Regions from separate parts of the Enterobacter cloacae complex sp. ECNIH7 genome, predicted to be linked through region 1. Evidence: predicted binding sites of a transcription regulator. Region 1 holds the regulator's gene; the other holds the start of a gene.
The links. The regulator Fur, encoded in region 1, represses iron uptake genes when iron is present. The targets are predictions, from matches to a motif close to ATAATAATGAGAACNACTATCAA.
Positions count from the first base shown of each region.

Region 2: a site for Fur is predicted at 2,584-2,606, ahead of WM95_RS17515 (Nramp family divalent metal transporter). Genes of this name have one in related genera too.

Region 1 is NZ_CP017990.1:1,453,369-1,458,403, forward strand. It holds gene chiP (chitoporin ChiP) at 1-1,384, shown strand, start outside; gene chiQ (ChiQ/YbfN family lipoprotein) at 1,432-1,758, shown strand; gene fur (ferric iron uptake transcriptional regulator) at 1,899-2,345, opposite strand; gene fldA (flavodoxin FldA) at 2,636-3,166, opposite strand; gene ybfE (LexA regulated protein) at 3,322-3,609, opposite strand; gene ybfF (esterase) at 3,738-4,511, opposite strand; gene seqA (replication initiation negative regulator SeqA) at 4,695-5,035, shown strand, end outside.
Region 2 is NZ_CP017990.1:3,563,438-3,568,472, forward strand. It holds gene mgrA (L-glyceraldehyde 3-phosphate reductase) at 1-792, shown strand, start outside; gene WM95_RS17510 (DUF2502 domain-containing protein) at 920-1,273, shown strand; gene WM95_RS17515 (Nramp family divalent metal transporter) at 1,306-2,544, opposite strand; gene WM95_RS17520 (NupC/NupG family nucleoside CNT transporter) at 2,893-4,080, shown strand; gene WM95_RS17525 (sensor domain-containing phosphodiesterase) at 4,125-5,035, opposite strand, start outside.

The DNA.
Region 1 (5,035 bases):
TGGCAAACGTAGTGCGCTGGCGCTGGCTATTGCCGGTGTGACAGCAATGTCGGGCCTGGTGGTGACACCAGAGGCGAAAGCGGCAGGCTTCATCGACGATTCTACCCTCACGGGCGGTATTTATTACTGGCAGCGTGAACGTGACCGTAAAGACGTCACCGAAGACAAATACAAAACTAACCTTTCTCACTCCACCTGGAACGCCAACCTGGACTTCCAGTCAGGCTATGCCGCGGATATGTTCGGTCTGGATATTGCTGCGTTTACCGCGATTGAAATGGCGGAAAACGGTGACAGCGCCCACCCGAACGAAATTGCCTTCTCCTCCAGCAACAAAGCCTATAAAGAAGACTGGTCCGGGGATAAGAGCGGTATCAGCCTTTATAAAGCCGCTGCAAAATTTAAATACGGTCCGGTTTGGGCGCGCGGTGGTTATATTCAGCCAACCGGTCAGACTCTGTTAGCGCCGCACTGGAGCTTTATGCCGGGTACCTATCAGGGTGCGGAAGCCGGGGCGAATTTTGACTACGGTGACGCGGGGGCGTTGAGCTTCTCCTATATGTGGACCAACGAGTACAAAGCGCCGTGGCACATTGAAATGGACAAGTTCTACCAGAACGATAAAAAAACCAAAGTCGATTACCTGCACTCGCTGGGCGCGAAGTACGACTTCAAAAACGATCTGGTGCTTGAAGCGGCATTCGGTCAGGCACAAGGCTATGTCGATCAGTATTTTGCCAAGGCCAGCTATAAATTCGATGTCGCGGGTAGCCCGCTGAGCACCAGCTACCAGTTCTACGGTACGCGCGACAAGGTCAGCAACGGTGGCGTCAACGACATTTATGACGGCACCGCGTGGCTGCAGGCGTTAACCTTCGGCTACAAGGTCGGTCAGGTTGATTTACGTCTGGAAGGCACATGGGTGAAGGCGGAAGGGCAGCAGGGCTACTTCCTGCAGCGTATGACCCCGACCTACGCCTCCTCCAACGGTCGTCTTGATATCTGGTGGGATAACCGCTCTGACTTCAACGCCGACGGCGAGAAAGCGGTCTTCTTTGGCGCAATGTATGACCTGAAAAACTGGAATCTGCCGGGCTGGGCCGTGGGTGCCTCTTACGCTTACGCCTGGGACGCAAAACCTGCCGATATGGCCACGCCGGACGCATACTACGATCCTAACTATCGCCTGAAAGAGTCTTCCTACAGCCTCGATGCTATCTATACCCTGCAGGATGGCCGCGCGAAAGGCACGATGTTCAAACTGCACTTCACTCAGTATGACAACCACTCCGATATCCCGAGCTATGCGGGCGGTTACGGCAACATCTTCCAGGATGAACGTGACGTGAAATTCATGGTTATTGCCCCATTCACCATCTTCTGATGAACGCACCGGCGGGCTGAGTCCCGCCGGTATGGAGACTGCACATGATGAAAAAAATCGTAATCGTCGCGTTGCTGGCATCAGGGCTGGTGGCGTGTGCTCAGAATCAGGCGCCGAAAGAGGACTCCCGTCTGAAGGAGGCGTATAGCGCCTGCATAAATACTGCGGAAGGATCGCCGGAGAAAATTCAAGCCTGTCAGAGCGTGCTGAACGTGCTGAAGAAAGAGAAAGCGCATGAGCAGTTCGCGACGCAGGAGAACGTCCGCGTGATGGATTACCAGGCCTGTATCCAGGCGCGTAAAACCGGTAACGATCAGGAAGTGGCGAAGCGTTGCGATAAGATCTGGAACGAGATACGCAATAACAATAAATAAGTGCTTTACGCCCGGTGGCGCTGCGCTTGCCGGGCCTACAAAGGTGTCATAGCCCGTGGGCCCGGTAAGCGCAGCGCCACCGGGCTTTTTCAGGCAAAAAAAAAGCCAACCTTGCGGCTGGCTCAGAGTATGAATACTGATTATTTCGCGTCGTGCGCGTGGTCGTCTTCGCGGCAGTCGCCTTCAGCGCAGTGACCGTAAAGATACAGGCTGTGGTTCGTCAGGCGGATGCCATGACGCGCCGCGATTTCACGCTGGCGTGATTCAATGGAATCATCGCTGAATTCAATGACCTTGCCGCAATCGAGGCAGATCAGGTGATCGTGGTGCTGCTGCTGGGTCAGTTCGAAAACAGATTTACCGCCTTCGAAATTATGACGGGTAACAATGCCCGCGTCATCAAACTGGTTCAGCACGCGATAGACGGTAGCCAGCCCGATCTCTTCACCCATGTCGATAAGACGTTTATAGAGGTCTTCCGCACTGACATGGTGATTGTCTGGACCCTGAAGCACTTCAAGGATTTTTAACCGAGGAAGCGTAACTTTCAGGCCAGCCTTCTTTAATGCGGTATTGTTGTCAGTCATGCGGAATCTGTCCTGTTGCTAAACGATTCACTTCTGTAGGAAGTGACAGAAAATGCACCCGGGATAATGCGTCTCATTATAGAACTGCCATGGCTAAATGAAAACTGCAAGTCTCAGGCAAAATATGCTTATAAAAACGTGGTATCACCAACAAACTTGCTCAATGGAAAACCACGTTTTATCAGGGAGACATTGTACAGGTCTGGGCGAAAAAGTTAAAAGATTGTAGCGATTAATTTAATCGGTTTGACCTGGGGCATGGGCGCAACCGCAGTTGCGCCGCGATAAAATCAGGCGTTCAGAATATCATCCAGGTGCAGTTCCTCGCGGATCTGCTTAACCCACTTCTCAACACGCTCTGCGGTCAGCTCTGGCTGACGGTCTTCGTCGATGGCCAGACCCACGAAATGATCGTCATCGGCCAGGCCTTTAGACGCTTCGAAGTGGTAACCGGCGGTCGGCCAGTGACCTACGATAACCGCGCCGTTCGGCTCAATGATATCGCGGATGGTGCCCAGCGCGTCACAGAAGTATTCGGCGTAGTCTTCCTGATCGCCACAGCCAAAAAGGGCGACCAGCTTACCGTTGAAGTCCACTTCTTCCAGCGTCGGGAAAAAATCATCCCAGTCGCACTGGGCTTCACCGTAGTACCAGGTTGGAATGCCCAGCAGCAGAATGTCATAGCCTTCGAGATCTTCTTTGCTGCTCTTGGCGATGTCATGCACATCAGCAACGTCTTTACCGAGCTGTTTTTGAATGTTTTTCGCGATATTTTCGGTATTGCCGGTATCACTGCCAAAGAAAATGCCGATGATTGCCATGAGTAAAATAACCTCTTGAAACTTAATAGTATGGTGGCGCAATTTGGCCACGGATAAGGGCAATAATAGCAGAACTGGCAACCCTGCGGAAACAGCTATCGCGCAGGACTGCACTCTGTGCTACATGAAAAGGGTAATTAAGGGAATTTTCAGACTTATGCCTGGCCGCGCAACGTCTCAAGCTGGGCGATCAGCATCTCTTCAATGAGCTCGCTACGGCTGATATTTCGGGCCTCGGCCAGCTCATTAAGTGCATCGACCGCGTCGGCGTTGAGCTTCAGTTCGACACGCTTAAGCCCACGATTTTTATCGCGTTTAAGCTGGTTGCGTTTATTGATACGCAGCTGTTCATCGCGCGAAAGCGGATTCGTCTTGGGTCGTCCCGGGCGACGCTCATTCGCGAACAGATCTAGTGTCGTACGGTCCGTTTGTTCTTTGGCCATGATTCTGAGACTTCGGGGGAAACACGCCGCCCTGCTAATGCCCGGGCGATAAGCGCGCCATCATACATCACCAAAAACGGCACGCCAACGACTGGACGCCTGCAGCCTTCCAGTCGCTTTCTTTTTAATCAATTTGCAGTATCAGCGAGATAGCGGCGAATGGCGCGCAGCACAGCATCCGGTTTTTCCGCATGCACCCAGTGCCCGGCACCGGCAATCACGTGGGCGCGAGCCTGCGGGAATTGGGCCAGCAGCGTGTCGCGGTACGCGTCGGTAACGTAAGGCGAGTTGCCGCCGCGAATAAAGAGAGTGGGGTATGGCCAGGCGGGGACGGTTTCCCAGCCGACGATGTTATTGTACTGGTCCCAGAGCACCGGCACGTTAAAACGCCATTGCCCGTCAACAAACGACTTCAGCAGAAACTGAACGACGCCTTCTTCATTAAGATGCTCACGCATTACGGCAGCCGCCTGTTGGCGCGTCGCGACACCCGCTTCTGTGACCGCATTAATAGCGGCAAAAATCTCGTCGTGACGGCGAACGTCATAATCCACGGGCGCGACGTCAATCACCACCAGGCCGCTAATACGGTCCGGGGCCAGTGCCGTCAGGGCCATCACCGCTTTGCCACCCATTGAATGCCCGATGAGGGTCACCTTTTGCAGGTCGTGGGCATCCAGCGTATCCAGCAGATCCTGCGCCATCGCCGCGTAGGTCATCTCGTCGGAACGCCCGGAAAGACCATGATTGCGCATATCGACCTGTAAAATATCGTGGTCGGTAACCAGATCGCGCGCCAGCACGCCCAGGTTATCCAGACTACCAAAAAGCCCGTGAACCAGTACGATGGGAGAATTATTGTTCGGCGATTGTGCAGTTTGCGCTCGGGTATTCAATTTCATGGCAAAGTTCTTTTTTTACGTATGTCAGGTTAGGGTATCATGTTGACCATTCTGCCGCCCGGCTGCAAGGTTCCAGTTTAATCTGACTTTTGCTGCCAACCTGGTTTGACGCTATCCGCTGTTGGGATTTGACCTTATAATCCCAATGACTTGTATTCAGATAAGATATCGCACTGGATTAAGATGAAAACAATCGAAGTTGATGACGAACTCTATCAGTATATTGCCAGCCAGACGCGGCATATCGGGGAGAGCGCGTCCGACATTTTACGGCGCATGCTTAAAATTTCCGCCGCTTCACAGCCTGCTACCCCAGTCACCAAAGATGTCGTGTCTCAGCCGAGCGTTGTTGCACAAGCAAAACCTGCCGTGACGCCGGCAAAAGATAAAGTGCGCGCGATGCGCGAGCTGCTGCTCTCCGATGAATACGCGGAGCAGAAAAAGGCCGTTAACCGCTTTATGCTGGTGCTGTCTACACTTTACTCACTGGATAACAAAGCGTTTGCTGAAGCGACCGAGTCGCT
Region 2 (5,035 bases), 2.1 Mb from region 1:
CCGGGATCGGCCGAACGTAATTTCGGCCGTATTTTGCAGGAGGATTTCCTGCCCTGGCGAGACGAGCTGATCGTCTCTACCAAAGCAGGTTATACCATGTGGGATGGCCCTTACGGCGACTGGGGGTCACGCAAATATCTGCTGGCAAGCCTCGATCAAAGCCTGAAGCGCATGGGGCTGGAGTATGTGGATATCTTCTATCATCACCGTCCTGACCCACAAACGCCGCTGCTGGAAACCATGAAAGCGCTTGACCATGCGGTGCGCCAGGGAAAAGCCCTGTATGTCGGGTTATCCAACTACCCTGCAGAACTGGCCCGCAAGGCGATTGATATCCTTGACGATCTCGGTACGCCCTGCCTGATCCACCAGCCGAAATACTCTCTTTTTGAACGTGCGCCGGAAGAGGAACTGCTGAACGTGTTGCAGGAAAAAGGGGTCGGCTGCATTCCCTTCTCGCCGCTGGCCGGTGGACAATTGACAAACCGCTATCTGAACGGCATTCCGGCAGACTCACGCGCGGCAAGCGGCAGTCAGTTCCTGAATCCTGACCAGATCACCGAAGAGAAGCTGGAGAAGGTAAGAAAGCTGAACGCCATGGCGGAAGAGCGCGGTCAGAAGTTGTCCCAGATGGCTCTGGCCTGGGTATTACGCCATGAGAACGTGACGTCAGTGCTGATTGGAGCAAGTAAAACGGCTCAGATTGATGACGCCGTGGGGATGCTGGAAAACCGCCATTTCTCTGCTGAAGAACTGGTCCGTATTGATACAATCCTGAACAGCTCAAAATAAAATCACTTTTAGCAAAAAGTGCTCTCATTCAGCAATTCGGAGTTGAGGCGATGAAACGAGGCTTTACCAACTCGTAATATTGCGTTAACAGGCCCCACAAGGGCCCCGATCGTGAAGGAGAAAGAGTATGTTCAGGTCACTGATTCTTGCAGCGGTATTACTGGCTTCAGCCCCGCTGATCGCCAATGCGGGCGAAATCACCCTGTTGCCATCAGTAAAATTACAAATTGGCGATCGTGACGACTACGGCAGATACTGGGACGGTGGCTACTGGCGCGACCGTGACTACTGGAACCGTCACTATGAGTGGCGCGGAGACCGCTGGTGGAAACATGATAACGGCAGACACCGCGGCTGGTATAAAGACAACGCGTATGAGCGCGGCTACCGCGAAGGCTGGAACGATCGTGACGACCGTCGCGGCGGCTGGGATCGCGGCGGGAAAGGACGCGGCCACGGTCATGGCCACGGTCACCATTAATGCAAAAAGGAGCCTCCCGGCTCCTTTTTCTTTTAGAGACCCAACGCGGTGCCAACCAGCAGCCACAGGTTCAGCGCCACTACCACCACCACGATGGCCCACCCGGTCCGTTTCACCAGGGTCGAGTTGACCAGTTCGCCCATCAGGTTTTTGTTGCTGGTAAAGATCAGCAGCGGCACCAGCGCCAGCGCGATACCAAAACTCAGCAGCACCTGGCTCATGACCAGAATTCGCGTAGGATCGAGCCCCATCAGGATCACGATAAATGACGGTAGCATGGTGACGGAGCGACGAACCCACAGCGGAATATGGAAGCGGACAAACCCCTGCATCACCACCTGGCCTGCCAGCGTGCCCACCACCGTAGAAGAGAGACCGGCAGCCACCAAGCTGAGACCAAATATCGTGGCGGCAGCATGGCTCAGTAAGGGTTCCAGCGTGAGATAAGCCTGGTCGAGATCGGCAATACCGGTGTGGCCGTTAAAGTGGAAAGCGGCGGCAGCGGTAGCCATCATCGCCAGATTGACAAACCCCGCGATGGTCATGGCAATCGCCACGTCCCATTTGGTGGCGGAGTAACGCTCTTTGCGCGTCCCACCGTGGAGATGCTGAGTCAGCGAGGAGTGCAGGTAAATCACATGCGGCATGATAGTCGCCCCCAATACCCCGGCAGCCAGGAACACCGCTTCCGAGGTTGGCAGGCTTGGGATTGCCATACCTTTACCGAGCTGCACCAAATTCGGCTGTGAGAAAATCAGCTCCACAATATAGGCCGCCGCGACAAACAGCAGCAGACCGCCGATAACCTTCTCCAGCGGCTTTTGACCTCGACGCTGCAGCATCAGGATCAGGAAAGTGGCAATCCCGGTCAGTACCGCCCCCTGCAACAGCGACACGCCCAGAATCAGTTTAAACCCGATCGCTGCACCAATAAATTCAGCGAGGTCAGTGGCCATGGCTATGATTTCCGCCTGAACCCAATAGAGCCAGACGGCCGGACGCGGATAATGGTCGCGAATTTGCTCTGCCAGGTTTTTACCTGTGGCAATCCCCAGCTTTGCGGAGAGCATCTGAATCAGCATCGCCATCAGGTTTGCCCAGACGACCACCCACAGCAGCTTATAGCCGAAGCTGGCCCCGGCCTGAATATTGGTCGCAAAGTTACCTGGATCGATATAGCCAATGGCAGCGATGAACGCAGGTCCCATTAATGCGAACCGCAACTTGCGCGCGGCTCTGCCACTGCTACCCTCTACGCGACTGTTTGTCATTTCTGCCTCTGAAATATAGCCTTTGCTATGTTTAATCCTATCAAAATGAGAATGATTATCAAGATCATTTATGCTGTTTGCAGTGATTTCTCTGATAGCTTTGAACGATAGACGGGCGGGTAAGTGGGGCGATCTAACAGAAACTGAAATCGCGCGCGCTTTTGTGAAGACTAGCACACAAACTTAACTTTTCACTCATTTACCTAACATAACAAAAATGTATTGTGGATCACTATTTTTGAGACTCGTCACAGGATGTAACTATAGTGTGTCCTCGATCTCGTTTTCTTTTCGCTTGTTACATAGAATGTGCACGAAAATTAAACCTGCCTCATATTTGGAGCAAATATGGACCGCGTCCTTCATTTTGTCCTGGCACTTGTTGTCGTTACTGCACTTGCATTGCTGGTCAGCACAGACCGCAAAAAAATTCGTATCCGTTATGTTGTCCAGCTGCTGGTCATTGAAGTTTTACTTGCGTGGTTCTTCCTGAACTCCAACGTAGGCCTCGGCTTCGTGAAAGGCTTCTCCGAAATGTTTGAAAAACTGCTCGGATTCGCCAATGAAGGGACCAACTTTGTCTTCGGTAAAATGAACGACGAAGGCCTGGCGTTCTTCTTCCTGAAGGTTCTCTGTCCTATCGTCTTCATCTCCGCGCTGATCGGTATTCTGCAGCACATCCGCGTTCTGCCGTTCGTTATTCGTGGAATTGGTTTCCTGTTGTCCAAAGTGAACGGCATGGGCAAGCTGGAATCCTTCAACGCCGTCAGTTCCCTGATCCTCGGTCAGTCTGAGAACTTCATCGCGTATAAAGATATTCTCGGCAAAATGTCCCGCAACCGCATGTACACCATGGCGGCAACCGCAATGTCTACCGTTTCCATGTCTATCGTGGGCGCGTATATGACCATGCTGGAGCCAAAGTATGTTGTTGCGGCGCTGGTTCTGAACATGTTCAGCACCTTTATCGTTCTGTCGCTGATCAACCCGTACCGCGTTGATGCCAGCGAAGAGAACATCCAGATGTCTAACCTGCACGAAGGCCAGAGCTTCTTCGAAATGCTGGGTGAGTACATTCTGGCGGGCTTCAAAGTGGCGATTATCGTTGCCGCCATGCTGATCGGCTTCATTGCGCTGATTTCTGCGCTGAACGCCCTGTTCGCAGCGGTGCTGGGTATCTCCTTCCAGGGTATTCTGGGCTACATCTTCTACCCGGTTGCATGGGTGATGGGTGTGCCAGCTCACGAAGCGCTGCAGGTGGGCAGTATCATGGCAACCAAACTGGTTTCTAACGAATTCGTTGCGATGATGGATCTGCAGAAAATTGCCAGCACGCTTTCTCCGCGCGCGGAAGGCATTCTGTCCGTGTTCCTGGTCTCCTTCGCGAACTTCTCGTCCATCGGGATTATCGCGGGCGCGATTAAAGGTCTGAACGAAGAACAGGGCAACGTGGTTTCTCGCTTTGGCCTGAAGCTGGTTTACGGATCTACGCTGGTGAGCGTCCTGTCTGCTTCTATCGCGGCACTGGTGCTCTAACCTTTAGCGTTAAACAAAAACCGGGAGCCTGGCTCCCGGTTTTTTTATGCCCGCAATTCTTCCAGCGGCTTGGGTTTGCCTATCAGGTAGCCCTGCAGATAATCCACGCCGAAACGAAGCAGCATCTCCCGCTGCGCCGGTGTTTCGACGTATTCCGCTACGACGCACAGCGATTTCGTCTTCGCCAGATTACACATCGACTGCACGATCATCGCATCCATATCATCAGTACAAATGTCTTTAATAAAGCAGCCATCAATTTTAATGATGTCCGCCTGCAGGCGCCTGAGGCGCTCGTAGTTGGCGTAGCCGGTACCAAAATCATCAATGGCAATCCTGAAACCGTAATCCCGCAGCTGCTGAATATTGTGGATGCTGCAGCCTGAATTTGAGAAGGCCTGCTCTTCGGTAATCTCAATCACGACAGACTGAGGCGCAACGCCGTAGCGTTCAAAGAGCGCGCAAATCTCGGTCGCCACCTCTTTTTGCATCAGCGTGAGCGGCATCAGATTAACGGAGAAACGGGCGCCAGCCTGCGTTGAAGGGTGATCGCGCAGCCACAGCAGTAATTTCTCCATGACGCACATATCAAACCGGTGGCTGAGGTTGAACTGGGCAATCAACGGAATAAAGCGGTCAGGAGTGAAGATCTCTCCCTCGCTCTCCATACGCGCCAGAATTTCGTAGTAGCCGCTCCCGTCCGCCTTCTGGATCGGTTGCGCGTACAAATGGAACTGGCCCGCCTCCAGGGCATGCTTAATCCGCGCAAGCATCAGGACTCGCTCTGTCGTTTGCCCTGATGCCGCCTCGAGGCTATTCGTGAGCGCAAGCACGTTGTTTGTTGTTCCGCAGGATTGCTCGGCCAGCCAGCTCAGTTGCCCCAGGGTGTGGTGCAACTTTTCGCCGTTTTCCACCATTCCCCAGGACGCGCCAAATTCAATATCCAGCCCGGTGT